2 regions of the Fodinicola feengrottensis genome follow, and region 1 is predicted to be linked to the other one. Evidence: riboswitches for the same ligand, from Rfam matches in the RefSeq annotation. Region 1 holds a riboswitch; the other holds the start of a gene.

Evidence for each region. Region 1 has a riboswitch for cyclic di-AMP ahead of ABD301_RS14505 (C40 family peptidase). Riboswitches for the same ligand answer to the same signal wherever they lie in the genome.
Region 2: another riboswitch for cyclic di-AMP. It lies ahead of ABD301_RS01070 (C40 family peptidase); the one in region 1 lies ahead of ABD301_RS14505 (C40 family peptidase).

Annotation. Positions count from the first base shown of each region.
Region 1 is NZ_BAAANY010000009.1:400,072-415,333, reverse strand. Features, by position in the region: gene ABD301_RS14510 (helicase HerA-like domain-containing protein) at 1-1,386, opposite strand, end outside; cyclic di-AMP (ydaO/yuaA leader) riboswitch at 1,699-1,865, shown strand; gene ABD301_RS14505 (C40 family peptidase) at 1,878-2,990, shown strand; gene ABD301_RS14500 (protein kinase family protein) at 3,262-4,725, shown strand; gene sigM (RNA polymerase sigma factor SigM) at 4,735-5,388, shown strand; gene ABD301_RS14490 (hypothetical protein) at 5,381-6,334, shown strand; gene trxB (thioredoxin-disulfide reductase) at 6,457-7,452, shown strand; gene trxA (thioredoxin) at 7,503-7,829, shown strand; gene ABD301_RS14475 (bifunctional metallophosphatase/5'-nucleotidase) at 7,992-9,872, shown strand; gene ABD301_RS14470 (VOC family protein) at 9,862-10,374, opposite strand; gene ABD301_RS14465 (RNA polymerase sigma factor) at 10,371-10,856, opposite strand; gene ABD301_RS14460 (N-acetylmuramoyl-L-alanine amidase) at 11,328-12,485, shown strand; gene ABD301_RS14455 (alpha/beta fold hydrolase) at 12,499-13,350, opposite strand; gene ABD301_RS14450 (TetR/AcrR family transcriptional regulator) at 13,457-14,056, shown strand; gene ABD301_RS14445 (threonine ammonia-lyase) at 14,108-15,079, opposite strand; gene ABD301_RS14440 (polysaccharide lyase 8 family protein) at 15,118-15,262, opposite strand, start outside.
Region 2 is NZ_BAAANY010000001.1:210,337-225,598, reverse strand. Features, by position in the region: gene ABD301_RS01095 (hypothetical protein) at 1-528, opposite strand, end outside; gene ABD301_RS01090 (DoxX family protein) at 530-919, opposite strand; gene ABD301_RS01085 (hypothetical protein) at 985-1,377, opposite strand; gene ABD301_RS01080 (MarR family winged helix-turn-helix transcriptional regulator) at 1,374-1,793, opposite strand; gene ABD301_RS01075 (CAP domain-containing protein) at 1,863-2,870, opposite strand; gene ABD301_RS01070 (C40 family peptidase) at 2,991-3,953, opposite strand; cyclic di-AMP (ydaO/yuaA leader) riboswitch at 3,968-4,119, opposite strand; gene ABD301_RS01065 (AfsR/SARP family transcriptional regulator) at 4,364-5,059, opposite strand; gene ABD301_RS01060 (FAD-dependent monooxygenase) at 5,340-6,479, opposite strand; gene ABD301_RS01055 (polysaccharide deacetylase family protein) at 6,528-7,310, shown strand; gene ABD301_RS01050 (alpha/beta fold hydrolase) at 7,471-8,130, opposite strand; gene ABD301_RS01045 (TetR/AcrR family transcriptional regulator) at 8,291-8,992, shown strand; gene ABD301_RS01040 (PEP/pyruvate-binding domain-containing protein) at 9,004-11,547, shown strand; gene ABD301_RS01035 (TetR/AcrR family transcriptional regulator) at 11,528-12,142, opposite strand; gene ABD301_RS01030 (rhodanese-like domain-containing protein) at 12,201-12,533, shown strand; gene ABD301_RS01025 (carbohydrate ABC transporter permease) at 12,646-13,581, shown strand; gene ABD301_RS01020 (carbohydrate ABC transporter permease) at 13,578-14,411, shown strand; gene ABD301_RS01015 (ABC transporter substrate-binding protein) at 14,422-15,262, shown strand, end outside.

The DNA.
Region 1 (15,262 bases):
CTGGGTGGCCGCGCCTTGGGCGGTCTTGGCCATCAGCTTCTCGTACGCCGACTCCCGGTCAATGGCCTGCCCGTATTTGCCCTGCAGCGGCGACCCGGACACCGTGCTGTCCAGTACGGCCGGCTCGGCCGGGCCCATAAAGGACTGCGGTGCGGGCAGCCGGGTCCAGGCCACCGGGGTCGGCGCGCCACGCTCGGACAGCACCGTGACCACCGCCTCGCCGATGCCGAGGCCGGTGAGTACTTCCTCCAGGTCGTAGCCGGACTTGGGAAAGGTGGAGACGGTGGCCTTGAGCGCCTTGGCGTCCTCCGGCGTGTACGCGCGCAGGGCGTGCTGAACGCGGTTGCCCAGCTGCGCCAACACGTCCGACGGCACATCTTTTGGCGTCTGGGTGACGAAGAAGATGCCGACGCCCTTTGACCGGATCAGCCGGACGGTCTGGGTGATCGCGGTCAGGAAGTCCTTGGAGGCGTCCTTGAAAAGCAGGTGGGCCTCGTCGAAGAAGAAGACCAACTTCGGCTTGTCCACGTCGCCCACCTCTGGAAGGTCCGCGAACAGGTCGGCGAGGAACCACATCAGGAAGGTGGAGAACAGCGCCGGCTTGTCCTGGATGCTGGCCAGCTCCAGCACGCTGATGATCCCGCGACCGTCCGTGGCCGTACGAAGAAAGTCGTGGGTGTCGAACTCCGGCTCGCCAAAGAAGTCCTGCGCGCCGGAGTCGGCGAAGCCGATCAGCTCCCGAAGGATCACCCCAGCGGTGGCCTTGCTCAGCCCGCCCAGCTCCTTGAGCTGCTCAGCGCCCTCATCGGAGGTCAGGAACTGGATAACCGCGCGCAGGTCCTTCAAGTCCAACAGCGGCAGGCCGTGCTGGTCGGCGAAATGGAAGACCAGTCCGAGCGACGACTCCTGCACGTCGTTCAGACCCAGGACCTTGGACAGCAGGGTCGGACCGAAGGCCGTGACGGTCGCCCGTACGGGCACGCCCTTGCCGAGTCCGCCGAGCGCCAGGAACTCGGTTGGGTAACCAGTCGCCGTCCAGGTCTGCCCGACTTCGGTCGCCCGGGACCGCGTCCGGTCCGAATCGGCGCCGGGCGCCACTACCCCGGACAAGTCGCCCTTCACGTCGGCCAGAAAGACCGGAACACCGTTCGCGGACAGCTGTTCGGCCATCATCTGCAGCGTCTTGGTCTTGCCGGTGCCGGTCGCGCCGGCCACCAGGCCGTGCCGATTCACCATCGACAGCGGGATCCGCACCTTCGCGGCTGGCACGGCGGCACCGTCATCGCCGACCAACGCACCCAGCTCAATCGCTTCGCCAGCGAACGCGTACCCCTTCTGGACCCTGTCCGCGAGGTCGCCCTGAGAAGTCTTGCTCTGGTCCGCCATGAATGCGCTCCCCCCACCCGAACCCAAAAGGACGCTGGGAGCGTACCGAGCCTTCCGCGAACAGGCACCACGGTGAACACATGTATGCCGCGAATAATTGTTAGTGATCGAGCGCACAGAAAGAAACCGACCCGAACGGGCGGACATATTAGGGCAAATAAAATAATGCGACACGGCCACCCTGTAACAGATCTCACTTGGCCTGCGAATACGATCACGATGACCCCAAGATGCTTGAGGTCAAAGTGCACAACCCGTGCACGCACCTGGGAGACGGCACGCCGAGTCCTGTCCCCGCCGCCCAGGTGAAAGTACGAGCATTGGATGAATCGGACAGGAGCGGGGGAACCAACAAAGTTTCTCCGGAGTGATCCGGCGACAGTCGGAAAAACTCCTTGGGGTGAAGCCATCTAACGATGGCCGGGACGCCTTCCCTCCCGAACCCGACAGCTCACTTCGTAGGCGTGCCGGAAGGAACGCTCTTGCGTACGGTGCGATCTCACCGCCGTAGTCTCCCGCGTCCGCTGAAGAACAAGTGGCTCACCGCCTCTCTGGGTGTCGCCGCCGCCGGTCTGATGGCCGTTGGTGTGGTGGCAGCGCCCTCGGTGTTCGCGGCCGACCAGGCCAAAGTGATGGTCTGGAAGTACAACACCCCGTCGACCACCTCGCCAGGTTCGCTGGTCAACCTCGAGGGCTTCATCAAGACGCCGGAGGGCCAGCCGATCCCCAACGTGACAGCCACGCTGTCCCGTACCGAGGCTGACGGGCACTACCACGCCCTTCTCAGCGGCACCACGAACAGCCAGGGTGTTGTCACGTTCCAGCTGTACCCGGGCAACTCGGCCTACTGGATCCTCAGTTACGCCGGCGGCACGGTCAGCAGCGGCGGCGGGCAGCCCGCCAACCCGGCGCCGGCCACCACCAAGGCGGCCCCGAACAAGCCCGCACAGAACACGCCGGCCAACCCGAAGCCCGCTGACTCGGCATCCCCGAGCACCCCGGCCGAGTCGTCCGGCACCCCGTCGACCGATTCCGGCACGAATGGCAACGACGCCAACGGGAATGGCTCGACCAGCACCAACAACGGCAATGGCGCGGCCGGCGACAACCAGCCGGCCGCCTACACGCAGCCGGTCAGCAACACCAAGCAGGTGAGCAACAACGCTGACGCCACCCCGCCAGCCGCTCCCGCCGGGACCAGCCGGACCTTCGCTTCCAGCGTCTCGCCGGCCGTCGCGGTCTACGTTCAGGACAAGGGCCAGATGGTCGTCTCCACGGCCGCCCAGTACCGCGGTCGGCCGTACCAGTACGGTGCGGCGGGGCCCAACTCGTTCGACTGCTCAGGTTTCACCAAGTTCATCTACGCGAAGTTCGGTAAGTCACTTCCGCACAGCGCGACCAGCCAGGCCGGCTATGGCTCGTCGGTCAGCCGGAGTTCGATGAAGCCGGGCGACCTGATGCTGTTCGGCCGACCGGGCTCGTACTACCACGCCGCGATTTACGCTGGCGGGGGCAACATGTGGGACGCGCCGACCTCCGGTCAGACGGTGGGAAGCCACCGGATCTGGAGCAATGACTACACGGTTCGCCGCCTGGTCTCCTGAATCACAGCGATCGGCTGCCAACCGATCGCAGCTCTGGAACGTCTCATGAGGGGGCACGATCCCGGTTGGGGATCGTGCCCCTGTTACGTATGACCGATGACGTCCGATCAACAGACGTACAGGGAATGAATCCGTGTCAAGACGAGCGAGTGCTGGCAGCGAAGTGCGATCATGGGTCCCGGAACAGTCGAGCCGCTCCGAACCGGAGCAGCCGGCCGAGTCCGATGAAAGGTCCCCAGCGTCGCGGGCCCCGGCCGATCAGGGAGGGCCAGTGGAGGGGGAAGGCCCACGGGGGGCGACTGTCGCCGCGCTGGCGGCTGGACAGGTGCTCGCCGGGCGTTACCGGCTGGACAAGCACCTGGAAGATTCCACCACCGGGCGCGCACTCTGGCGCGCTACCGACCTGCTGCTCGCCCGCGGCGTGGCGGTCGAGGTCCAAGCCACCGTCGGCACCGACTCTGAACAGCTGCTTTCCACCGCCATGGCGATCTCCCGGATCCGCCATCCAGGCGTGGTGGCGATCTATGACGCGGTGGAGGAGAGCGACCGGGCGTACGTGGTCCGCGAGTGGGCCGCCGGCAGCCCGTTGCGAGGCCTCCTCAAGAACGGCCCGCTGGACACCCACCAGGCCGTCACACTGGCTCGCAGCGCCGCCGAAGGCCTCGCCGCCCTGCACGCGGCCGGCGCCGCCCACGGCAACCTGACGCCCAGCACGGTCATCGTCAACGGCAACTTCGAGTGCACCCTCACCGACCTCACGATGGCGCCGCCCAGCACCGCCGGCGAGGACGTCACCGCCGAGCCGGCGGCGGACGTACGAGCCGTCGGCGCGCTGCTCTATGCCGCGCTGACCGCCCGGTGGCCGTCCGCGAACGGCTCGACGCCCGAAGGGGTCACCCCAGCCGCCCGGATAGACGGCCGGCTGTGCACACCTCGGCAGGTGCGGGCCGGCATCCCGGCCCGGCTGGACGCGCTCGCCATGCAGCTGCTGGACCCGGACCAGCCGGCGCCGGCCGCGCAGGACCTCGCCACCGAACTGAACCAGGTCGAGTACGCGCAGGAGATGCGGCCGCTGGATGGTCTCACCGGCCAGCTGGCGCCGCTCACCGAACCACTGAACCGGCTGCGCGAGTCCCGGATCCGGCGGATGCCGCTGTGGGCCAAGCTCAGCATCCCGATTGGCGTGATGCTGGTCGTCCTCGCGGTGCTCGCCGTGCTGGTCGCGCGCGTACCGATGGCGCAGTCGCCCAACACCACGCCGGCCTCCAGCACCGCGAACGGCCCGTCCAGACCGCTGACCGCGGTGCGGCCGACCGATGCCACCATCATCGATCCGCAGGGCGACCACACCGAGCTGGCCGGCGCCGGCAAGACGATCGACGGCAGCCGCGACAGCGCTTGGCGGACCGCGACCTACAAGGGCAGCCCTGACTTCGGCGGCCTGAAGAAGGGCATGGGCGTACGGGTGGACCTGGGCCATCCGGTCGCGGTCCGGCAGGTGCTGGCCAACCTCAGCAGCGCAGGTGCCACCGTGTCTCTCTACGGCGGCAACAACCCGGACGATCTGCAGTCCGGCACCGCGATCCAGACCGTCACCGACTCGCCCGGCCCCAACGTCACGTTCGCCGTCACCTCCGGTCAGCAGTATCGGTATCTGCTGATCTGGATCACCAAGCTGCCGCCGTACGAGAACGGTTTCGGGATCGGGGTCGACGAGATTGTCCCGAAGGTCTGAGGCCGGCGGGTGACCGCCGATCCGACGGCCGTCACACCCAGCGACATCGATCTGCTGAGCGCGCACGCGGCCGGTGACAAGACCGCGTTCTCCACGCTCCTGAGCCGGCATCAGGACCGGATGTGGGCGATCGCGCTGCGGACCACCGCCAACCGCGAGGATGCCGCCGACGCACTACAGGACGCGTGCCTGTCCGCCTTCCGGGCTGCCGCGTCCTTCCGCGGGGACGCCGCGGTCACCACCTGGCTGCACCGGATTGTGGTGAACGCCAGCCTGGACCGGCTCCGCCGCAAGGCCGCTCGCCCGGCCGTACCACTGGACGACACGAAGGTCGACCCACCGGATCCGGCCGACCAGGTGGATGCGCTGACCACCCGGCTGACGATCCGGGAGGCGCTGGCCGCGCTGCCACTCGAGCAGCGGGCCGCGTTGGTGCTGGTGGACCTGGAGGGACTGCCCGTCGACCAGGCCGCCGACATCCTGAAGATCCCGGCTGGCACGGTGAAGAGCCGGTGCGCCCGCGGCCGAGCCCGGCTCGCCGTCCTCCTGGACCAGCTCAGACCGAGTGCATCCGATCACGGCCGGAACGGTTCGACCGCGAGGCGCGTCCCATCGAAGAACGACGACACCAGCGACGTGGCAGGAGGGGGCAAGCATGGCTGACGAACGCCCGGCCGATCCTGCCCTCAGCGGCCCCGACCTGGCCGAATCCGTCGACATCGAACTGCTCGGCGAGTACGCGGAAGGCCTGCTCGACGGCACCGCCCAGGCGCAGCGGGTCGCCGACCGGCTGACCAGTGACCCGCGCTGGCAGGTCGCGTACGAGTCGCTGCCCGCGGCCACCGCCACAGTGCGTACGCAGTTGGCCAACCTGGGCAACGAGCTCGCCGGCGGTACGAGCGCGGAGCCGGTGCCGACGGACGTACTGGCCCGCATTGAGGCCGCGCTCGCCGAGCAACCCGCCGCGGATCTCGAGACAGATCTCCAGACGCAGTCGCTCCCCGACGAAGGCGAGCCCCCCACCCGGCTAGAAGTCGCCCGGGAACGGCGCAAGGGCCGGTTCGCCGTGCTGCTGGCCGCCGCCGCGGTGGTCGCCATCGTGGTGGTCGGCGGTGGGGTGGTCGTCCAGCAACTGGTCCCGGTCGCGCTGCCCAAGAACATGTCCGCCACCGGGTCCGGCGACAGCCGCCCCAACGGTGGCGCTGGCACCTCGAAGCAGCCGCAGAGCGCACCGAAACCGCTGGCTGCCGGCCGCGTGCAAGTGGTCGCCTCCGGCCGCGACTGGACCGACGAACAGCTGCCCACCCTGGGCCGAACCGCGGCGAGCGGCACGGCCGACACTGGCCGGTCCCATGCGGACCAGGCCAAGGCTGCCCCCGAGCCGCTGCCTCGGTTCGCCAATCCAGCGGTCCTGCAGGCCTGCCTGGAGGCACTGGGACGGCTGGGAGGCGGCGAGCCGACCTATGTCGACCTGGCGCTGTTCGACGGTGGCCCGGCGGTGCTCGCGGTGCTGTCGAACGGTTCGACCCAGAAGGTGGTCGCGGTCACTTCTGACTGCGGGGACTATTCGACTGTCACCACCATTTACGGGCCGGTCGCGGCCAGCTGAACCCACCGGCGCGACCGTACGAACGGTGGAGGCGCAGGTCACGTACGCGTCGGAATGTCTGGCCCTACCATGACGTTCACTGGGTAGGTCACGAAGGCATGGTCCACAGCCGAGGAGAACTGGTGAGCGAACGTCGAACAGTCATCATCGTGGGGTCCGGCCCGGCCGGCTACACGGCGGCGATATACACCGCTCGCGCGAACCTCTCACCGCTGGTGATCGAGGGCGCGAACTACGGTGGCGCGCTGATGACGACCACCGAGGTGGAGAACTTCCCGGGCTACCCGGAGGGTGTCCAGGGGCCGGACATGATGGAGCAGCTGCGCCAGCAGGCGGAGCGGTTCGGCGCGGAGTTCATCTCCGACGACGCCTCTTCGGTCGACCTGTCCGGTGATCTCAAGAAGGTCACCGTGGGCGACCAGACGTACGAAGCGCCGGCAGTCATCCTCGCCACCGGTTCGGCTTGGCGTCCACTGGGTGTGCCGGGGGAGCAGGAGTTCCTCGGCCGTGGCGTGTCGTCATGTGCGACCTGCGACGGGTTCTTCTTCAAGGGCCAGAACATCGCCGTGATCGGGGGTGGCGACTCCGCGATGGAGGAGGCCACCTTCCTGACCCGGTTCGCCGAGACCGTGACCATCGTGCACCGCAGGGACGAGTTCCGGGCCAGCAAGATCATGGCCGACCGGGCGCTCGGGAACGACAAGATCAAGGTCAAGTGGAACTCGGCGGTCTCCGAGGTGCTGGGCACCGATGGCAAGGTCAGTGCCCTGAAGCTGACCGACACGGTCACCGGTGCGGAGTCCACGCTGGATGTGACCGGTGTGTTCATCGCGATCGGTCACGACCCGCGCAGCGAGCTCTACCGCGGCCAGGTCGACCTGGACGAGAACGGCTATGTGCTGGTCGACTCGCCGAGCACCCGTACGAACCTGACCGGCGTCTTCGCGGCCGGCGACCTGGTGGACCACACGTACCAGCAGGCGATCACTGCGGCCGGCTCCGGTTGTGTGGCGGCGCTGGACGCCGAGCGCTTCCTGGAGGGCCTGAGTGACTCCGAGGAGCCACTGGGCGCCACCTGGGGCCCGACTCGCGAAGTGCCGGTCACCGCGCAGTCTTAAGCAGCAAAGACATAAAACTCGCAGCGCGACTCTTAGAAGGAGATATCGACATGGGCGCGAACACCACCGCCGTCACAGACCAGAACTGGAACACCGAGGTGCTCGGCAGCGACAAGCTGGTGCTGGTCGACTTCTGGGCCGAATGGTGCGGTCCGTGCCGCAAGGTCGCCCCGATCCTGGATGAGATCGCCGCCGAGCTGGGCGACAAGATCACCATCGCCAAGCTAAACGTCGACGAGAACCCGAACACCGCCCGTGACTACGGCGTGATGTCGATCCCGATGCTGACGATCTTCAAGGACGGCCAGGCCGTGCAGACCGCCATTGGCCTGCGGCCCAAGTCCGAGATCATGAAGCTGATCAACGCCGCTCTCTAGTAGGCCGCCGCAACGCCCCGTTCCTCGTGTCACCAGCGGGGACCGGGGCGTTGCGTGTATTCGTACGGGAATCAAAAAGGCTGGTAAAGCGGGTACTGAAAACCCTCCGGCGGCGTAGATTTCCTTCGGTCGTACGAGCGAAGGAAACCCGAGGAGTGACCTGTGCCCGCTGAGCCCACCAGCGCCCCCGACAAGACTGGCAGTCGTACCGTCAGCCGCCGCCGCCTGCTGGCCGGCTTCGGCGGATCGGCCGCGGCCATCCTGACCGCCGCCGGCATGTCGCCGGAGGCCGCGCAGGCGGCGCCCCAGCCGACCGACGCGAGCCTGCACAACCAGACGGCGCAGCTCACCCTGCTGGGCACCACCGACCTGCACGCGCACGTCTTCAACTGGGACTACTACAACAACCGCGAGTACGACGACGCCGCGCACAACGACCAGGGCATCGCCAAGGTCGCCACCCTGGTGGGCGCGCTGCGCAAGCAGCGCGGCCGTCGCAACGTCCTGCTGCTGGACGCCGGCGACACCATCCAGGGCACCCCGCTGGGCACGTACTACGCGAAGACCAAGCCGATCAGCCGGACCAGGATCCATCCGATGGCGACCGCCATGAACGCGATGGAGTACGACGCGTCGGCGCTGGGCAACCACGAGTTCAACTACGGCATCGACCTGCTGCGGACCTTCCAGAAGCAGCTCCGGTTCCCGCTGCTGGGCGCCAACGCCCTGGACTGGAAGACCAAGCAGCAGGTCTTCCCGCCGTACACGGTCAAGACGATGTGGCCGAGCGGGTCGTTCTTCCCGGTCCGGGTCGGCATTCTCGGCCTGACCAACCCGGGCGTGGCGATCTGGGACAAGGCCAACGTCGAGAACAAGATGCATTTCGACGGCGTGGTCGAACAGGCCAGGATCTGGGTGCCGCGGCTGCGCCGGATCAGTGACGTCGTGGTGGTCCTGACCCACTCCGGTGCCGACACCTCCTCTTCGTACGGCGACGCGCTGCCGTATCCAGAGAACGCCTCCACGCTGATGGCCCAGCAGGTGCCGGGCATCGACGCGGTGCTGGTCGGGCACGCGCACGTGGAGATCGACGACCGGTTCGTCACCAACGAGGCCACCGGCAAGCAGGTGCTGCTCACCGAGCCGCTGTGCTTCGGCCAGCGCCTGTCCGTGATCGAGCTGAACCTGAAGCACTCGCTGCTGCACGGCTGGCAGGTCAGCGGCGCCGACTCGCACGTACTGAACAGCAACACCGCGCCCGAGGACGAGCACATCAAGAAGCTGCTCACCGCGGACCACCAGGCCGTGGTGGACTACGTGAACGCCCCGGTCGCCACCTGCACGGTCGCGATGTCCTGCGCCACCGCCCGCTACCAGGACGCCGCCTGCATCGACTTCATCAACTACGTCCAGGCCGATGCGGTGAAGGCCGCGCTGGCCGGTACGCCGAACCTGCCGGTGCTCTCGATCGCGGCGCCTTTCAACCGCGGCGCGGCGATCCCGGCCGGCCAGGTCAGTGTCCGAGACGTGGCCGGGCTTTACATCTACGACAACACGCTGCTCGCGGTGCAGCTCACCGGCGCCCAGGTCAAGGACTACCTGGAGAAGTCCGTCGAGTATTTCCAGCAGGTCACTGGCGTCGGCCCGTACACCGCGGACCAGGTCACCAACGCCAAGACCACGGCCGCGCCGACCGGTACGCCGGACTACAACTACGACATCATCTCCGGTCTGGATGCCCCCCTCGCGTACGACATCGACATTACGCAGCCGGTCGGCAAGCGGATCGTCGACCTGTCGTACGCCGGCAAGCCGATCGACCCGGCCGGGCAGTTCGTAGTGGCGGTGAACAACTACCGGCAGTCCGGCGGTGGCGGCTTCCCGCACATCAACACAGCTCCGGTGCTCTACAACCGGCAGATCGACATCCGTCAGCTGCTGATCGACTGGGCGACCGCGCAGAAGGTCATCGACCCGACCAAGTTCGCGTCCGTCGACTGGAAGCTGGTCGCCAACGGCCAGCCGGTGCAGATCACCGGCTGACCGGGCCGTTCAGCATCCAGCGGTGCCCGAAGGGGTCGATGATCACCGCGATCCGGCCGTACGGGTTGTCACCCGGCGGCCGCTCGACGGTGGCACCGGCCCCTTCGGCGCGGCTGGTCAGCTCGTCCACATCGGACACCGTGAGGTGCAGCGAGAACGGCCGCCCGGGGAGCTTGTCCGGGCTGACCAGGCCGAGGTCCGGATACTCGTCGGCGATCATCAGGCCGGCGCCACCGATGGTCATCTCAGCGTGCCCGACTCGATGGTCCGGCCCCACCAACGGCTCACCGCGCCGCTGGGCACCGAACACGTCCGCGTACCAGTCCATCGCGGCCCGCGCGTCCCGCACGGCGATGTAAGGGGTCAGCAGAGACATATCTTCTCCAGTCTGTCTGGCCAGCAGCAGCCGCTCGAGCCGGCCCCGCAGCTGAGCCGCAAAGGCCGGATCGGGATCGACCGGGCCGGCTGGGTCACGGAGGGCGTCCAGCGGGTCGGTACTCATCGGGTGCCCTCCTTTCCTTCGTAGGCGCTGCGGAAAGCGCGCTTCGCCCTGGTCAGCAGCGCTTCAGTTGCATGTGTCGTGCGATCCAGACAGCTGCCGACCTCAGCCACCGACAACCCATCCAGATAGCGGAGAGTGAGCACCGCACGATGTGGGTAGGACAGCGTCGCGAGGACCTGGTGCGCGACCGTGATGTCGAGCTGTACGTCCCACGGATCGCACCCTGGGTCATGGTCGGCGAGTGGCTCAACACGCTGCCGGTCCCGCCCAACCGCCCGCCAGTGGTCGACGAGTTTGTGCCGCGCCACCCCGATCAGCCAGCCCACCGTGAGCGGCGGCGGATCGGGCTTGCGGCAGGCCGCGACCGCCGCGAGGAACGCCTCGGCGGTCACCTCCTCGGCCACCGCCGCACTTCCGCTCCGGGCCAGCAAATAGCCGTACACCCGCGGCAACGCCTCGTCGTACAGCCCCAACAACCGCATCGCGGGATCGGGCCGTACGCCAGGTGGATCGTTCACACCCTTATCGTCGGCGCGCCGACCCCATTCCCAACGGCCCAACCGCGAAACCTCGGCGTGTCGCCGTCCGACACGCCGGACACCTGCTCGTCCGCCGCGAAACTGTCACCCCACCCCCGAAAAATCACCCCCACCCAGTGACGGGTGGGGGGTGGGTCGAGAGGTAGACCTTAATTTTTAGTTGAACATCGGTCCTCAAACCCACCCCCCACCCGTCACTGGGTCAGGGCTCTGGGTGGGGGCTAATTTGCCCGGAAGGTACGACAGTTTCGCGCCGCACCTCATCTGCGCGGGGCGACCGTAGAGTGAAACTGAGCACAGTCACCGGCGTGTCGACTACTACGGCGTGTCGAACCCTGCCCACAGTCGGCTGGCGGCCACCGCTTACCGTGTAAGTGAACGATGTTGTTCCCAAGCTGGCAAGGGGGCCTGCTGATGGAGCCGGTACGCCGTGGTGACAGTGGTCCGGCGGCCGCCGAGGTGCGAGCCACGCTCGCCAGCCTCGGTCTGGTCCCGGCCGGACCGCACGGCGAGGGCTCCAGCGCCGACTCGGTGCTCTTCGACGCGGCCTGCGAGCTCGCGATCCGGGAGTTCCAGCAGCAGCGCGGCCTCACTGTCGACGGTGTGGTCGGCGCCGAGACGTGGAGCGCCCTGGTGGCGGCCCGCTGGCGGCTCGGCGACCGGCTGCTGACCCGGTCAGTCACCGAGCCGATGGCCGGCGACGACGTGGAAACGCTGCAGGAGCGGCTCATCGAGATGGGCTACGACGTGGGCCGCCCGGACGGTGTCTTCGGCGCCAGCACCGAGCGAGCGCTGCAGCAGTTCCAGCGCGAGGTTGGCCTGCTGCCGGACGGCGGCTTCGGCCCCGGCACCATGCGCGCGCTCCGACAGCTCGGCCGCAAGGTTGTCGGCGGCCGACCACAGCTGCTCCGGGAGACCGCCCTGCTGCGGCACGCCGGCCCGGCGCTGGTCGGCAAGCACGTGATCATCGACCCAGGTCACGGCGGCCAGGACCGCGGTGTGGTGGTGCCCGAGGGCCTGCTGGAGTGGTCCGAGGCCGAGCTGGCCTGGGACCTCGCGTCCCGGCTGGAGGGCAGACTGTCCGCGCTCGGCGTGCACACCGATCTGTCCCGCGGCCGCGACACCTGGTTCTCCGACGCGGACCGGGCCAAGTTCGCCAACGCTGCCGGCGCCGACGTGCTGGTGTCCCTGCACATCGACGGCCACCGCAACCCAGAGGCCAGCGGCATCGCCACGTACTACTTCGGCACCCAGTCCGGCGCCTCCTCGACGGTCGGCGAGCGACTCGCCGGCCTGGTGCACCGGGAGATCGTCGCCCGGACTGGCCTGGTCGACGGTCGTACGCATCCCAAGACGTGGGAGATCCTCCGGCGGACGCAAATGCCCGCCGTGCGGGTGGAATGCGGATACCTGACCTCGCCGGTGGATCGGGCCCGGCTGATCGAGCCGGCCTTCCGGGACACCATCGCCGAAGCGATCCTGGTCGCTGTCCAACGGGTCTTCCTGCCGGTCGAGGTGGACTTCAAGACCGGCACGATGGACATGCGGGAGCTGCGCAGCCGGCTCGGCTAGCGCCCAAAGGAGACTAGGACCAGAAGTCCCGCAGTGCGGCGACCAGTTCGTCCGGCCGCTCGTCCGGGAAAAACAGCTTCCCGTCGGGCACCTCGACCACCCGCTGAGCGCCGGGGATGGTCTCCACCAGCCAATATGCCCACTTGAGCTCGAAGAAGTGGTCGGCGGTGCCCCAGACCACCAGGGTCGGTACGGTCAGTTCGCGGAGCTGGGGCTCGATCGCGAGCAGATCTTCGGCCTTGAGCGACACCAGCAGCCTTTCGAACTGCCGGGCCCGCTTCACCGTGCCCATCACCGGTTTGAGGAACGCTCGTACGAGTTCGCTCGACGGCAAGTCTGCGCTTTGGTAGCCAGGGCCGAGCGCCGCCTTGCGCCCCACCGCGGGCATCGAGGCCAAAGCCGGCCCGGTGACCGCGAACTGCCCCTTCGCGGCCGCCTCGACCGCCGGCTTGAAGGCCTCCGGTGGCAGGTTGTCGTGGGTGTCGCAGTTCGTCAGCGTGAAGCTGGTCAGCAGATCCGGCCGCCCAACGGCGAAGACCTGCGCAACAGCGCCGCCGGTGTCGTTAGCCACCAGGTCGATGCCGGTAAGGCCCAGGGCCGCACAGAAGTCGGCCAGCACCTTCGCCAACCCGTGCAGCGAGAAGTCCTGGTCAGCCGCGGCCGGCGTGTGCCCGTGCAGCGGTAGGTCGAGCGCCACGCAGCGGACCTCGCCGGCCAGCCGAGCGATCACCCCACGCCAGAGCAACGCGTTTGTCCCCACGCCGTGTACGAACAGCGCCGTACGCCCGCCATGCGGTCCCACGTCGTAGTAGCTGACCGTCCCACCGGCCGTGTCCACCGCGTGCCGATGCTCGTCAAGGTTCACCTGATCGTCCTTTCGCTAGAGTCACCGGTGCCAGTAGTTTCCAGACCGACTGTCGGTTTAGATTTACAGACCGACAGTCGGTATGTCAATATGCGTACGGGAGCGTATGAACAAGCGGGTCGAGCGAGGCCGGGCCACCCGGGAGCAGCTCATCGAGATCGCTACCCGGCTCTTCGCCGAGCGTGGGTACGACGGCACGTCCATTGAGGCGGTTTTGCAGGAGTCCGGACTCAGCCGGGGGGCGCTCTATCACCATTTCGCCGGCAAAGACGCGCTCTTCGAAGCGGTTCTGGAGGTCGTCCAGACCGACGTCGGCCGCAAGACGCTGCTGGCGGCCGCCGCCGAGAAGGAACCGTTGGCCGCCCTGCGGGCCGGTTGCGTGGCCTGGATCCAGCTCGCCGGGGATCCAGTGGTCCAGCGGATCCTGCTGATCGACGCACCCTCGGTGATCGGCTGGCACCGCTGGCGTGAGTACGACGAAAAGCACGTGTTGGGCGCGATGAAAGCCGGTATGGCGTCCAGCGCCGCCCAAGGCTTGCTGCCAGCCGAGCAGTCAGACCTGTTCGCGCACGTCGTGATGGCCGCGGTGAACGAGATCGCGCTGGTCACCGCCCGCGCCGACGACCACACCGAAGCCATTCGGATCGGTACGGCCGCGGTCGACGAGATCCTGCGCCGACTTCTGGGTGGTCAGCCCCTGGCGTGAAGGACGGTGGCAATCAGGTCGTAGGCGGCAGCCTTTTGGTAGGCCGAAGGTTCAGGCCAGCGCGGCCAACAGTGCGGCCGGCTCGATGTTGCCGCCACTGACGACTGCCACCACTGATCCAGTGGGCAGCTCAGCGCGGTGACAAAGGTGGGCCGCGGTAGTGAGGGCACCACTGGGTTCGGCCACCAGGTGGGCCTTCCGCGCGAGCACCCCGATCGCTGCGGTGATCTCTTCCTCCGAAACCGTCACCACCCCATCCAGGTATTTCTTCAGGTGCGCGAATGTACGTTCACAGATGTTCGTTCGTACGCCGTCGGCCGAAGTCCGGTAGCGCTGTTCGTCGGTCCACCGCACCAGACGGCCGGCCCGCAGGCTTTCCGCCGCATCCGCGGCGAGTTCCGGCTCCACGCCGATGACCTGGACCGCTGGGTTCGTTTCCTTGATCGCAACGGCGACTCCCGACGCCAACCCACCGCCGCCAATGGGCACCAGGACGGCCTGTACGTCCGGTAGGTCAGCGAGAATTTCGCATCCGGTGGTGCCCTGACCGGCGATCACGTCGTGATGGTCGAAAGGCGGGATCATCGTCATGCCGCTCTCAGCCGCCAATTTCTCGGTCATCGTCAACCGTTCGGACGGCGGCACCAACAACACTTGGGCGCCCAGCTCCCGCATCGCGTCGACCTTCACCTGGGGAGCGACATTCGGCACCACGATCGTCACCGGAATACCCCGCGCGGCCGCGGCGAATGCGAGCGCTTGCCCATGGTTGCCGCTGGAATGCGTGATCACGCCAGCGGCGGCCTGTTCGTCCGACAGTGCGCCGACCGCGTTCACCGCACCGCGGATCTTGAAAGCGCCGATCGGCTGCAGGTTCTCCGGCTTCAGCCACAGCCCGTCGGCCCAGCGGCAAGGCAGCAACGGCGTTCGTACGGCCACGCCTTCGATCCGCTTGGCGGCCGCCCGTACGTCATCGATCGTCACCAGATCCATCACCCGATCCTTCCCGATCGGCCCGTCCATCCGACAGTGACCTTGATTGCACCGACCCAGGACACCGTTTACCAGAGACGCAAAGTAGCCATCTGAGTACGCCCGTGGCTCCCGCCGGTCGCGATCCGCAGCTGGGCGAAAGGCCGCGACTGAACGACCGTGACCGTCGCATCCGCCGACACGACACTCCGGATCGGATACGGCAGGCAGACC
Region 2 (15,262 bases), on a different contig from region 1:
CCGGTAGTCGTCGGTCAGGCCGATATTCGTACCGTATTCCCGGCCGCCGATCACCGCCGGCGACTTGGTCATTTTCCCGATCAGGACAGCGATCCACAGCTCCTTGTTCACCGACTCGGCTGGTACGACCGTGTTCAGCGGCAGCCGCAGTGGCGTGGATTGCTGCAATGAGGCCGAAACGTCCTCGGTGGAGGCGAGCAGCTTGTGGGTAGCCGGGTCGTAGACGCCCAGATACGACTGGGTGAGACCGGTGCCCGCGGTGACCACCGCGATGAACGCGTCATTCGAGGCGCGGGACTGGTCCACATAAACCCGGCAGAAATAGATGATTCCGGGACTGAAACCGGGCGTGCTCGGCATCACCGCGGGATCGCCGGTGGCCGCGACCATGCCGAGCTGCGCGGGAGTCCAGGCGCCCTGATGGACGCCGTCGCCAGCGGCCGGCGGAGCGGGCTTGTCGGGGCTGTTGCTCGTACAAGCGCTCAACAGCACGGCGGCCAGGGCCGCGATCGTGACAGTTTTCCTCATATCAGGCACTTTTGCGTCGGCGTACGGACAGGGCCCACATCACCAGCGGGACCTGCAGCGGCAGGCGTCCCCAGGCGATCGCCTGATACCACCTGGGTTTGCGGGTTTCCGGCAGCGACGAGTCGACGGCCATCTGGATATTGGCTGGGAAGACCGAAACAAAGAGCGCCGCAGCGGCGGCGCCGCCGAGTGTGCGGGTACGCGGAATCGCGACCAGCGCCGCGCAAGCCAACTCGGCTACCCCACTCGCGGCGACCAGCAGCTCTGGCTCGGGCAGCACGCGCGGCACAATCGCCACGAAAGGCTTTGGTGCGGCGAAATGCAGCACACCCATGCCGCCGAGCACACCGGCCAGCACCCAGGGTGAGGCTTTGGTCCATCGAGCCGCCATCGTCGCCGACCTCTCACTGTCGCTTTCGGACGGCGTTCAGCATCGCACCCGCGAGAGTGGCCGCTTCACCTGGTCCACGGGAAAGGCGCCAGGTCGGGGCCTACCCAGCCGGTCCGGGCGGCCTCGCCAGCCAGCGTCGTCGAGCGGTAGAAACGGGTCAGCAACCGCTTGTCCAGCAGCGCTGAATGGTGTCGTACGAACGCGTCGAAGTCGGTTTCGGCGGTCTCCGTCACGTGGTGGCCGACCAGCTCCACCCAGGCCCGGCTGACCGTCACGTGGTATTTGCGCGGTGCCCCGGCATATCGCGCGGTCCGCTGGATCCCGTCGCTGACCAGGTCGATCGCCGCCGGTACGCCACAGCGGCGGACCGCCAGCCAGGTCAGGTGGACGTGTTCGCGATGGCCGAAACGCGGCGCGTCGGCCAGCACTTCGTTCATCAGATCGGGGAAAGTCGTCATTCGGGCACCTCCGTCAGCGCCTGCAATCCGGCGCGTAAGCCAGCGACAGCGTCTGTGGGCAGCCCCCCGAGGGCCTGCCGCTCCAGCTCGCCGAACGTCTGGCGGATGGTGGCCGCGGTGTCGCGGCCCAGTGCGGTGAGTGCGATCACGACGGCCCGCCGGTCGCCCGGCCGGTTGCCGCGGGTCAGCTGGCCACGCCGCTCCAGCCGGTCCAACACGCTGGTCAGCGTGGTTGGCCGCAGGCCCATAAGTGCGCCCAGCTCAGACACCGTACGGTCCCGCCCGTCGGCCAGGTTGGCCAGCGCGTTGACCTCCGACGCGGTCAGGTCCAGATCGACCAGCCGAATCGCCAACACCTGCAGGGTCATGTGCGTCGCCCGTTGTACGGCCAGCAGCGCCGACCACTCACTATCCACGATATCGGATTATACGAGATCGTACTATTGACCGCAACGACGCGATGCGGTCAGCGGATTTGCGGGACACTAGCGGGGCGTACCGAAGACCTGGGTCCAGTACGTGCCGTAGCTGCCGCCAGCGGCGAGGCCGACCCCGATCTCGGTCAGTTCACCGTCCAGGATGTTCGCTCGGTGGCCGGGGCTGTTCATCCAGCCGTCCACCACCTCGACGGGCGTGCGCTGCCCGGCGGCGATGTTCTCGGCGATCTTGCGGTAGCGGTAGCCGACCAGGTGCGCCCGGTCCCAGCACTGCGCGCCGTCCGGGTTCTGGTGGTCGAAGAAGTTCCGCATCACCATGTCCAGGCTGTGCATCTCCGCGGCCTCGGCGAGCTGCTTGTTGGCCGAGAGCGGCGGCAGGCCGTGCTTGGCCCGCTCGGCGTTGGTCAGGGCGATCACTTCGCCGTACGGGCCGCTGGTCCGGCTCGGCGGCGGACCGGCACCTGGCGCCGCCGGTGGAGGCGGCGGGAACGGAGCAGGTGGGAACGGCGCCGCGGCCGGGACCGGGGTGGGAGCGAGCGGTTGGGCGGCCCACTGGATCACTCGGGCCGGTGCTGGCTCGTCGATCACGTCGACGCCAAAGTCGCGGGCGAGGCCGGCCAGGCCGTCGGCGTACCCGTGGCCGATCGCGCGCAGCTTCCACTGGGAGTTGCGCCGATAGATCTCGGCGAGCTGGGCGGCGGTCTCGGTCCGCAGGGCGGTCAGCAGGATGCTGGCCAGTTGCCGGCCGTTCCGGTCGGCGGCGACCACGGACGGTCGGGGCAGCTGGCCGAAGGTGCGGCCGATCTCCTCCGGGCTGGCGACCAGGACGACCCGGTCAGCGCCGGAGCGCAGCCGGCCGGGGTCGATGGTGACTGTACGAGTGCGCAGCTGGACGCCTGGCGCGGTCGGCTGGTTGTAGAAGACGAAGTCGGCGTCGCCGCCCACTCGGCCGTCGCTGCCCAGCACGATCGCCGACACGTCGTACGGACCGGTCACCGCGATCGATACCGGCCCGCTGGGCAGCGGCATGTTCGCGCCGGCGACCAGCTCGGCCATCCGCACTCCTGCCGCCGGGACCAGATGCCTGTTTCAACTGCTCATAAGACCACTAGGTTCCCGGCACGTCACGACGCCACGTCATCGGGCGATGACGTGGCGTCGGAGCTTGCGAACTGCCTACCGGCCGACGCCGGCGATCGGCATGTCGCTGATGTTGGTGATCTTGACCGAGTCGCCGGGCTCCGGCGCGTGGATCACCTGGGTGTGGCTGATGGCGATCCCGACGTGCTCGAAGCCGTAGAAGAAGACCAGGTCACCGGTCCGGATGTCGGACTCCGAGACGTGCGTGAGAGCCGCGTACTGCAGGTGCGCCGAGTGCTCGAGGCTCTTGCCGATCTGCTGGTACGCCATTTCGGTCAGTCCGGAGCAGTCCCAGGTGTCCGGTCCGGCGGCACCGAAGACATACGGTTTGTCCAGCTGCGCGTACGCGAAGGCGACGTTCGCCGGCGACCCGGGCGGTGCGATGGCGTGGTAGCTGTTGTCGCCGAACGTCGGGCTCATCTTGGCCTGCAGCGCCAGCAGCGGCTGGAGCTGCGAGTTGAACGAGGCCTTGCTGGTCGTCAGCGTCTGGACCAGCGTGTTCGCCGACGTGACCAGGCCCTGCAGCTTGGTGTTCTGGGCCGCCTGAACGGCCTGCTCGGCCTTCAACGCCTTGAGCGGGGCTTCGGCCTTGCTGGTCAGCGCGTCCAACGTGGTCAGCTGGTCGAGGAACTGGTCAGCCGAACCGGTCGTCATCATCGAGCCGAGCATGCTCATGTCGCCGCCCTTGTACGCGTTCACCGCGTACGAACCGGCCTGTTTGCGCAGCTCAGCGACCTTGATGTTGGTGTCCGCCAGTTGCTTGGAGACGGTGGCCTGCTGGTTGCGGACCTGGCCGAGCTGCACGTTGGCGGTGTTGTACTGCTCGTTTGCCTTGTCGATCTGACCGGTGAGCGCGGTGATCTTGGCCTGCACGTCGCTCAGAGTCTGATCGGCCATGGCTGGGGAGGAGTCCAGGAAGCTGGTGCTGACCAGCGCCAAGACCATGAAGAGGGGGACGAAAAGGGCATGCTTGCGCCGAGGCGCCCAAGCGCGAGTCACTCTCGCGAGACTCCTTCTTCCACTGCTACCGCCTACCGAGTTAGCTGACGGATTCGGACGGGGAAGAAAAATCGCCCTACCACGGCAAGCCGCGGATTCACCCCAAGTGCTCGGGTCCCCGGTTCAGTTCCCAGTTGCCTGGTCACCGATTCGGCGGCGTCTGATGAGGGCGCCGGGTTGGCGCCGGAAAATCACCGGACCGAAGCGACCCTACAAGGAATCGCTACGGTTGTTCTATCGCGGGTCCGAATCGTGGCGTTACGGGTCACGCATCACAAATATTATTGGCTTCACCGCGAGGTTTCGCCCGTCTTGAGGAGTTAGCGGCCTGGATTTTGGTTAAAGCAGCCTTATCCATAGCAGGTTTTCGCAGGTGGTGCGGTGTTGTGGATTTCACAGCCCGAGAAAACTCAGCCGGCCAGTCTTGTCCGCAACCGGTCCACGGCCGGCGGCGGCGCCGGGTCCACCCCGATCTCCGCCATCCTGGCCACGTAGCTGCGGTAATGCCGGTGCGCCGCACTGGTCCGTCCGGTGGTCAGGAAGGCCTGCACCAGCCCCAGATGCGCGGCCTCGTCGAAGGCGTCCCGCTGCAACGCCTGCAGGTGGTAGCGGACCGCGAGGTGATGCTGGCCGCTGTCCGCGCTCAGTTTCGCCAGCGCGCGTACGACCTCGAGATAGTTGGCCTTCGCCGTTTCCCGTACTGGCGCGGTCCACTCCACACACTGGTCCGCGGGCAGAAAGTCGCCAACATAAAGTGATTCGGCGAAAGCCAATGCGTGAGCCGCATCACGGTCGCCGCAATAGTGGCGTTCCAGTGCGACGGTCGCATGAAAGACAAAGATCTCGGCGTCCACCGCCAGATTGCTGAGGGTGACCGCATATCGGTCGGCGGCAACGAAAAAGTCGGCCGGATGGACGCGGTCGGGGTCGAGCACGGTGCGTACGGCCGAAAGCGCCACAGACAGTCGGTTGGCCACCCGGCTGGAGGATTCGTCCGGCCACAACACGTCCATCAGCAGTTCGCGCGAGGTGGCCCGGTTTCGGCGGGACAGCAGGAACTTGAACAGTTCCTGGGATTTCTTCCACCGCCATACCGAAAGCGGCACCGTGCGCCCATCCCGGTAGACCTGGAAATCACCGAGAGTGCGGATGCGTACACATGATGACGGTAAAACTTCTGGCTGGACTAATTTGGTTATGGTCATGGTGAGCTGTCCCCGTTCCGGCTGCGCCGCCCGCACCGGAAACGACAAAAAGGGCGGCAAAAGCAGAGCTGACTTACTTATCCGGCCAGCATGGAATTGGGGCTGTATAGATTCGGCACAGAATCCGCACACGCGAGGGTGCGACTTACTCTTCGCGTACGAGGCAGAACTCAGTGCATGGTCAGATGCGGGAATCCCAGTCGATGTGGTGGTCGCGGAGCCAGTTCGCGTTGCTGGACCGCTGGTCGGGGCGCTCCTGGGTACGCCGCTGGCTCATCGCCGCGCTGGCCTGCACCAGCCGCTCCACCCGCTCCCGGCGGTGCCGCTCGTACGTGTCGAAGGCGGTCGCCGGGTCGGCGATGTCCCGCAGGCATTTGGCCAGCACGACCGCGTCCTCGATGGCCATCGAAGCGCCCTGGGCGGCCGCTGGGGAGGCCGCGTGGGCGGCGTCGCCGGCAATCGTCATCCGGCCGTTGTGCCAGGTGGGGACGGTCGGCACGTCGTAGTTGCCGGTGCCCACGATCGGTTCGGTGGTGGCCGCGACGACCGCGGCGGCCGGCGTGCGGTCCGCCTCGAAGACGGCGATCAGCTGGTCCCGCCACTGCGCGGTCGTCACCGCGGCGGCCTGCGCGCTGGTCAGCTCCGGTCCGGACACCCGGGCGAACCACCACAGCCCGCCGGCCGGCGCCCCGGTGATGCCGAAGAAACCCTTCTCGCCGCGGATCATCTGGTACGTGTCAGCTGGCACTTCGACCGGTGTTTTGTCGGTGAATCCATAGACAATGTGTTGGCCGGTGTAACGCGGCTCTGGCGCGGCCGGGTCGATGAGCTGCCGGGTGACCGAATGCACACCGTCCGCGCCGATGAGCACGTCGGCCCCAGCACTGCTGCCGTCGGCGAAGGTGGCTGTCACGCCGGCCGTGGTCGCGGTGCCGTCGACCAGCCGTTTGCCGCGCTGAACAGGCAGGTCGCGGGCGGCAAGCTCGTCCTGCAGCACCCGGTAAAGGGCGGCGCGTTTGAACGTACGGGGACCCAGATCCGGCCGTTCCGAGCCGGTGATCGGCGCTTGCCCGACCTGCTCGCCGGCCGCGTCGAAAACCTGCAGCCAGCGCGCTGGTACGCCGGCCGCCGCGACCGATCGGTCCAGATCGACAGCCTGTAAAGCGTCGATGCCGTTGGTTCCAACGGTCAGAAATGCGCCAATCTCATCGGCCGGCGTGGCGTACGCCTCGTAAACCGTGGCGCCGATTCCGGCTTTGTGCAAGGCGATCGCGGTGACCGCACCGGCGATGCCACCGCCGATAATCAGAGCCGTTGTCATTTGCACAGACTAGTGTGTGACGTGCCGGGGAGGAGTTGCGGAGAATTGGTGTTGTTCAACCGGAGTCGGGTGGCCGTCCTTTTGGCGGTGGTGCTGGTTTTGGGCGGGCTGACAGCGGGTGCCTCGGTGCAGGAGGACCCGGTCCGGCTGCCGATTCCCGGCGTGCCGACCCAGGCCGCCCAGGTGTCGACGCGGCCGAACCAGAGAGCTGTCGCGGCGCATTTGAAACCGGCCTCGTTCGTCTACGAGGACACCGGCAGCGCCGGCATCCAGCTGACCTTCGACGACGGTCCGAGCCCGCTCTGGACGCCGAAAGTCCTGCAGGTGCTGGCCAAATACCACGTACACGCGATCTTTTGCATGGTCGGCTTCCGGGTCCGCGAACATCCCGAGTTGGTACGAGCGGTCGCCGACGCTGGTCACACGCTGTGCAACCACACGGTCGAACACGACCCGAGCATTGGCACCTGGTCGGTGCCTGACATCCGCGCCGACCTCGTCGAGAACAACGAGTTGATCACGGCGGCCAGCGGTGGCGTGAAGCCGGTCTATTTCCGGTCTCCGCACGGCGACTTCACTCCGCGCATCGTCGAGGTGGCGCGGGAGGTCGGCCTCGCGTCGCTGGGGTGGAAGGTCACCGCCACCGACTGGGCCGACCCGCCGCCGCCGGCCTGGGACATCGCGGCCAACATCCACCACCACGTGCGCCCTGGCTCGATCATCCTGTTCCACGACGCCGGTTCGCCGGGCACTCACGCGCAGACCGTGGCCGCTCTCAAGCTGGTCCTCGACGATTTCCAGCGCCGCCACCTCAAGACCGCTTACCTCTAGTGTCCTGCGCCCGAGGTTCGCTACTTTCTCCGGCGCCCAGACGGCGACTGAGAGCACCGGAGAATCGCCCACATACGCACCAGTATGAGGGCGATCCTCCGGCGCAGTCAGATCACCGTCTGGATCACCGAATAAAGCAACGAACCTCAGACGCAGGACACTAGACCTCCAGCAATATCTTCAAAAGATCGTCGCCGGCCAGCCGCATCACATTGTGGCCGACCGGGAGGTCGTGGACTTTCCAAGTCGCGTCCTGGGAAAGCCGCTCGTACGTAGATGCGAACGGCGTTCCGGACCAGCCGGAAAGATAGACAAAATGCCGCCGGGTCGGCAGCTCGGCGCCGGTCAGCTGGATCGCCTGCAGGAAAGTCGCGAGCGGCTGGGAGGTGGCCCGCGGGTCCATTCCGGCCGGCGGTTCCACGTTTTGGCCGTCGCCGGTCGCGTTGGCCAGGAAGAGCCCTCGGTAGACGTCGCTGGTCAGGCTCCAGCAGGAGTCGCCGTCCTGGGGCAGATACGCGTCGCAGTACGTGACGGCCTCGACCCGCTCCGGCGCACGGTCGGCTACCCCGCTGACCACCATGCCGCCGTAGCTGTGCCCGCAGAGCACCGCGTCGGTGATTTGCTCCGTCTCCAGCAGGCTCAGCACATCCTGGATGTGGGTGTCCAGGTTCACCGCCGCCGACCGCAGGTGATGCCGGTCGCCGACCCCACTCAGCGTCACCGCATAAGCCTGATGGCCGTGCCATCGCAGGTGTTGGGCCAGCGGCTCGAAATACCAGCCGCCGTGCCAGCCGCCGGGTACGAGAACGTACGTCGCCATGCCAGTGCCTCCCCGATCCAGAGTCCCTCGCCGCAGGGACTGTAGACGTACCCACTGACAAAACCGCGACCGCGCTGGGTGCGACCAGCGTCACCGTTGCTGACGACGGCGTGACCAAATATGCTTATCTGGTCACCGCGTTCAGATGGAGGTGTGAGACGTGCCGGAGAACCGTGGCGTACGGGCCGAGCGAGTCCTCGACGCGGCCGCCGAGCTGATCGTTCGGTGGGGCTACGACAAGACCACGATCGAGGACATCGCGCGCGCGGCCGGCGTCGCGAAGGGCACCATCTACCTGCACTGGAAGACCCGTGAGGACCTCTTCATCGCGCTGCTGCGGCGAGAGCGGGTGGCCCTCATGACCGATGTCCAGCAGCGCGTCGCCGGAGACCCGGCGGGCGCGACGTTGCGTTCGGTGATCGAGAAGATCGCGGTCGCGTACGTCCGACGCCCGCTGCTCAAGGCGGTGTTGCTGCGCGACATGGAGGTGATCGGCAAGCTGTCCCGCCAGCGGGAACTGCAGCGGACGCCGAAACTGCAGCGCGGGCTGGCTCGCTATGTGGCCGATCTTCGGGACCTCAAGCTGGTGCGTACGGACCTCGACCTGCACGCGCAGCTGGCCGTCCTGAGCGCTGTCTTTCTCGGGTTTTTCGGCACCGCCGCGGTGATGCCGGCCGAGTACGCGCTCGGCGAGGAGCAGATGGCCGCGCTCAGCGCGGAAACGGTGGCCCGGATGTTGGACCGCGGCACCGCGTTGGACGACGGGGAACGAACGGCGGTCGCGGACATCACCGACCGGTTCCTGGCCGGTACGCTCGCCGAAGAGCGGGCGAAATACGAGCAGATGTCCGGTTTAGAGTAGGGGTGCTCTTCGTGAGCGAGGAACGTTTCGTCGTACCGCTGGACGATCCGGCCGCCGAGCTGGCGCTGGTGGGTGGGAAAGGGGCGTCGCTGGCCCGGCTGGCCGTCGCCGGTCTACCGGTGCCACCCGGATTCCACCTCAGCACCGCTGCCTATCGCGCTTTTGTCGCGTACAACAGCCTGCAGGACCAGATTTTGGCTGTGATCCAGGAGAATCAGCCGGATGCCGCCGCCGAGCGGATCGCCGCGCTTTTCGCCGCCGCGGAAATTCCGGCCGAGCTTGTCGAGGCGATTGTCAAGGCGTATGCGCTGCTGGGGGACATCGCGGTCGCGGTACGTTCGTCGGCCACCGCGGAAGACCTGCCGGAGCTGTCTTTCGCCGGCCAGCAGGACACTTATCTCAACATTCGCGGGGAAACCGCGGTGGTGGACGCGGTGAAGCGATGCTGGGCGTCCTTGTGGACCGCCCGTGCCATCGGCTATCGGGCCCGTCATCAGATCGGGTCCGAAGACGTGGCCTTGGCCGTTGTCGTACAGGAACTGGTGCCAGCGGACGCGGCCGGCGTGATGTTCACCGTCGACCCGGTGACCGGGGATTCCAGTCAAGTGCTGATAAATGCGGCTTGGGGGCTCGGCGAGGCGGTCGTCTCCGGGCTGGTCACTCCGGACACTGTCGCGGTGGACCGCGAGTCCGGCGCGGTTGTGCACCGCCGTACCAGCGAAAAAGCGGCGATGACCGTACGGACCGCCGACGGCACCCAGGAACAGCCGGTGCCGGTCGAGCTGCGTCGAGCCGAGGTGCTCACTGATCGACAGGCCTGCGAGCTGAGCGTTTTGGGCGTACGCATTGAAAAACTCTACGAGCGGCCGATGGACATCGAATGGGCTGTGCACCAGGGGCGGCCCTTCATCGTGCAGGCCCGGCCGATTACCGGCCTGCCAGCCAAAAGTCTGGCACTGGAGGCTTGGAACGACAGTCTGGACGGCGACTATCTCTGGACCAACGCGAATCTCGGTGAAGCGGTGCCGAGCGTCATGACGCCGGCCACCTGGTCGTTGATGCGGATTTTCATGAGTTGTGCGATGGCGACCACGGCGATCGACGGGATGCTTGGCTACGGCCAGATCGGCGGCCGGCTCTACATGAACCTCAGCATGTCGCTGTCGATCCCGGCCCGGTTCGGAGTCACCCCGAAGCGCATTCTGGGCATGATTGGTGATGTTTTCGGTCGTATCCCGGAAGGTGTTCAGCTGCCGATAGTCCCGCTGCCGCGAGTGTGGATGCTGCGCCGGCTGATCCCGACTTCGCTGGCGGTGGTCAAACGCGTACGGGCGAACAAGAAAATCCTGCCCGAGCTGCTGGCGGCCGCACCGACCAGATTCCAGGGCATCCGGGCCCGGATCGAAGCCGCCGCGACGCCGGCCGAGCTGGGCAAACTCTGGGACGCTCAGGTCCACGACTATTTCCTGCAGTCCAGCTATTTGCTCGAAGCGGCCACCAAACTGGAGTCCGGCCCGCTGACTTTCACTCGTACGCTGCGCAAACTCGTCGGTGAAGCCGACACGAACGCGCTGCTGACCGGCCTGAACGCGGGCAGCGGCGGGTTGGCCAGTCTTGGCCCGCTGCTCGGGTTGGCGCAGGTCGCGCGCGGTGAGATGGACGCGCAGACGTACGCACGAGACCACGGTCACCGGTGCCCGGACGAGTTCGAGGTCTCGGTGCCGCGACCGGCCGAGGACCCGCACTGGCTGGACCGCCAGCTCGCTGGTTTCGCTACCAATACTGTCAAACCCGAGGAGCTGCTGGCCCGTCAGCTGGCCGCTCGCACGGCCGCCTGGGAGCGGCTCGAACAGCGTTTCCCCAAGAAAGCGCCAAAAATCGCCAGACAGCTGGAGCACGGTGGAAATGTCGCGCGGGGCCGCGAACATGCCCGGTCAGAGGTGATTCGCGGGTTCTGGGCGATGCGGATCTTCCTGCTGCGTGCCGGCGAGTTGACCGGTCACGGCGACGACGTCTTTTTCCTGAGCCTGGACGAAACGCTGGCACTGCTGGCCGGCGATGAGCGGGCTTTGGCGCAGGTGCCAGCGCGCCGCGAAACGTACCGCCGCTATAGTGCGCTGCCGCCGTACCCGGCTGTCATCCGTGGCGCGTTCGACCCGTTCGAGTGGGCCGCCGACCCGGACCGGCGCGGCGATGTCTTTGATGCCACCGATGCGGTGCATCCGGTCAGTGACGCCGTCACCGGTTTCCCCGGCGCGCTGGGAGTGGTGGACGGTGTCGTACGCGTCCTCACCACCATGGACGAAGGCGATCAGCTGCAACCGGGCGAGATTCTTGTCACCACAGTCACAAACGTCGGCTGGACCCCGCTCTTCCCACGCGCCGCCGCGGTCGTCACCGACGTGGGCGCGCCACTCTCGCACGCCGCCATCGTGGCCCGCGAGCTGGGAATCCCGGCCGTTGTCGGCTGCGGCAACGCCACCATGCGGCTGCACACCGGCGACCACGTACGCGTCGACGGCGAACACGGCACCGTCACCCTGCTGGCCGGGTAAGAAGCACGGCCAGCGCCGCCCGGTCGGGCAGAGTTTCGCGCAGATGCTGGTAAAACTCGGCGCTCAGCGGGGCCAGCAACAACTCCGCGCGGACGTGCGGGTGATCGACCGACAACTCGTGGAACAGGGTGGTCAGGTGCAGGCGCCAGAACTGGTACGAGCCACCGCGAAAGCGGGCACCGAGGCTGTTTGTCTCTGACATCAGCACGAGATCTCCGTGCTCGTCGAGGAATTCGGCGTACGCGCTGACAAAAGCCTTGATGCGTACGTCCGCTGGCGCGCCCGGCCCGAGCGGCGGCGGTCCGTTGAGGATCGCCGCCTGCAGTTGGCGCTCCTGCTCGTCCAGCAGTGCGATCGCGAGGCCGCCCTTGTCGCCGAACCGGCGGTAGAGGGTGCCCTTGCCGACGCCAGCGGCGGCCGCTACGTCGTCCATCGACACTTCGGCCACTCCGCGCTCGGCGAACAGTCGCTGGGCGGCGGCCAGCACCTTCAGCCTGTTCCGGGCCGCGTCGGCCCGTTCGACCACCACGCCGGAGCCGAGCACGGGCAGGCTTCTTGACGATCCGGACTGTGGTCCGCTAACGTCTCCAGACATGAACCGGACTCTAGTCCAGATGGGCTCGGGTCACCATCACCGACACGAAGGAACGACCATGACCGCGACCATTTCCCGCCACGAGCTGCAGAAGCTCATCGACACCGACGCCGTCACCGTGGTGGACGCGCTCGGTGGGTCCTACTACGAGCGTGCGCACCTGCCCGGCGCTGTCCCGCTGGTCGAGGCTGACCTCGCCGTCCAGGCCGGTGCGGTGCTGCCGGACAAAACCGCCGCCATCGTCACGTACTGCTCCAACACCGCGTGCGCGAACAGTGGTCGGGTGGCCGCCGGGCTGGAGAAGCTTGGCTACACGAACGTCCGCAAATACGCCGAGGGCATCCAGGACTGGACCGAGGCGGGGTTGCCGGTCGAGGGCAGCGGAGTGTGACCTGCTTGACAATCTCCCTCGCCGTTCGGTAAGCAGCGCTTGAAGTTTTGCTGGATCCGTCGTCATCGGGGGCCGCCGTGATCGCTTGTCCGTACGCGCCCATGGCGTCCTCGTGACGACCGAACAGGTCGCCGCGCCGGCCGTAAGGCCGCCGGTCCGCGGTCGCTCCAGCGGTGGCCGGCAGCCCAAAGGCGACCTGTGGCTGCTGGTCCTGCCGGCCCTCGTCCCGATCCTGCTGCTCAGCGTGGTCCCGCTGGTGCAGGGCATGGCGCTGGGTTTCACCGACTCCAAGCTCGGCCTCGGCGCCACCACGCGGTTCACCGGCCTGGACAACTTCGGCCGGCTGTGGGGCAACGACCTGTTCTGGAATTCGTTCCGGATCGGGGTGATCTGGGCGGTCGCGGTGACCGGCCTGCAGTTTCTGTTGGCGATGGGCTTGAGCCTGCTGCTGAACGAAAACCTGCGGTTGCGGTGGCTTGTCTGTACGCTCGCACTCACTCCCTGGGCGATGCCGCCGGTGATCATTGCCATCACCTGGAAACTCCTCCTGGACCCGACCGTCGGGCCGGTCAGCTCGACCCTTTCGGCCGCCGGGTTGGTGGACGGTTCGGTGAATCTGTTGGGAGACTTCCGGTATGCGTTGCCGGCGGTCATCGCGGTCGGTGTGTGGGTGGGAATGCCGCAAACCACCATCACACTTTTGGCTGGCCTGCAGTCAATTCCGGCCTCGCTGCACGAAGCCGCTGCCGTCGACGGCGCTGGCGCCGTGCGGCGGTTTTTCAGTGTCACACTCCCGCAACTGCGTCCGGTGATCGTCGCGATCACCGCGCTGGACGTGATTTGGAATTTCAACTCCTTCGCGCTGGTGTACGTCCTCACCGCCGGCGGCCCGGGCGGGCAGACCATGTTGCCGATGCTTTTCGCGTACAACGAGGCTTTCCGCTACGGCCAGTTCGGTTACGCCTCGGCGATGGGCGACGTGATGGTCGTGTTGGTCGTCATCGTGCTGATCGTCTACCTCCGATCGACGTTGCGAGGGACCAAATGAACCGGACACCGCTCGCCGGCCGGATCGCGCAGTACGTCGCTTTGGCCGCATACATGGTCTTTCTGGCCTTCCCGCTGCTCTGGCTGCTCTCGGTTTCTTTGAAGAGCCCGGCCGAGCTCGCCTCGGTCTCGCCGCACCTGATCCCACGCGGATTCGATTTCGGCAATTACGTCGAAGCCTTTACCCAGCAGGGCTTGCCCGGCGCGGCCTGGAACAGCACCGTGGTGGCGATTGGCAGCATGCTGCTGACCATCGTGGTGGCGTTGCCCGCGGCGTACGCACTGGGGCGGTTTCGCAGTGTGTTGGGACCGATCGCGACCATGTGGATCCTGGTCAGCCAGGTCTTTCCGGTGGTGTTGATCGCGATCCCGCTCTTTATGATCATTCGCGGAATTGGTTTGCTCAACACCCTTCCCGGGTTGATCCTGGTCTATTTGGTGTGGACGTTGCCTTTCGCGTTGTGGATGCTGCGCGGGTACGTCAGCGCGCTGCCGATCGAGCTGGAGGAAGCGGCTGCGGTCGACGGCGCCAGCCGGCCGCGGATCCTGCTGAGCGTGGTGCTGCCGCTGCTAAGGCCAGGCATCATCGCGACCGCGATGTTCGCCTTCATCTCCGCGTGGAACGAGTTCTTTTTCGCTTTGGTGCTGCTGAAAAGCGACACGCTCACGCTGCCGCTCGTACTGGCCCGGTTCGTCGGCGCGGAAGGCAAGGTGAGCCTCGGACCGCTCGCCGCGGCCTCGGTTTTCGCCACCCTGCCGAGCCTGGCCATTTTTGCCATCGTCCAACGGCGGTTGACTTCCGGCCTGCTCGCGGGCGCGGTCAAGGGATAGGGGAGTTCGGATGAAACGACGGGCGCTGATGGGCGCGTTGGCCGGTGCGGCGGTGTCCGGGCTGGTGGCCGGCTGCGGCGGTGGTGATGCGGAGCTGAGGAACGGCGTGGTGACGCTGTCGTTCCAGAGCCTCGCGTACCAGAAACCGACCATCACCGCGGTCAAGAAGATCGTTTCGGACTGGAACAAGGCGAATCCGAAGATCCAGGTGACGTACCAACAGGGCAGCTGGGACGCCGTGCACGACCAACTCGTCACCCAGTTCGCCGGCGGCACCGCCCCGACGATCATCCACGACGAGGCGGCCGACATCGCCGGCTTCGCCCAGCAGGGCTTCCTCGCCGACCTCGGGCCGTATCTTTCCCCGGACGTCAAGGCAAACGTGCCCAAGGGCATCTTGGACACGGTGACCACGGACGGCAAGACGTACGCGGCGCCGACCCTGTTGCAGTCGTACGTTGTCTTCGCGAACACCGATCTGCTGCAGAAGCAGGGCGTGACCGTACCAACCGGCGGCACGATGAGCTGGGAAACCCTGGCCGCCGCTGCGAAGCAGGCGACGAAGGGTGGGGTCTATGGCCTCGGCTGGGGTCTGAAACAGCCGACCGCCGCGGTGATGAGCCTGGCACTGAACTTCGGCGGCAAGTTCTTCACCGGGGCTGGACAGGACGCCAAGGTTTCCGTTGGTGACGCCGAAACGCAGGTGCCCAAGCGCATCCACGACATGGCCTACGTGGACAAATCCATCGCCTTGACCACCCTGACCCAGTCCGGCACCGACATCCTTCCCGACTTCTACGCTGGCAAATACGCGATGATCGTCGCGGGCAGCTACGTCGCCCAGCAGATCA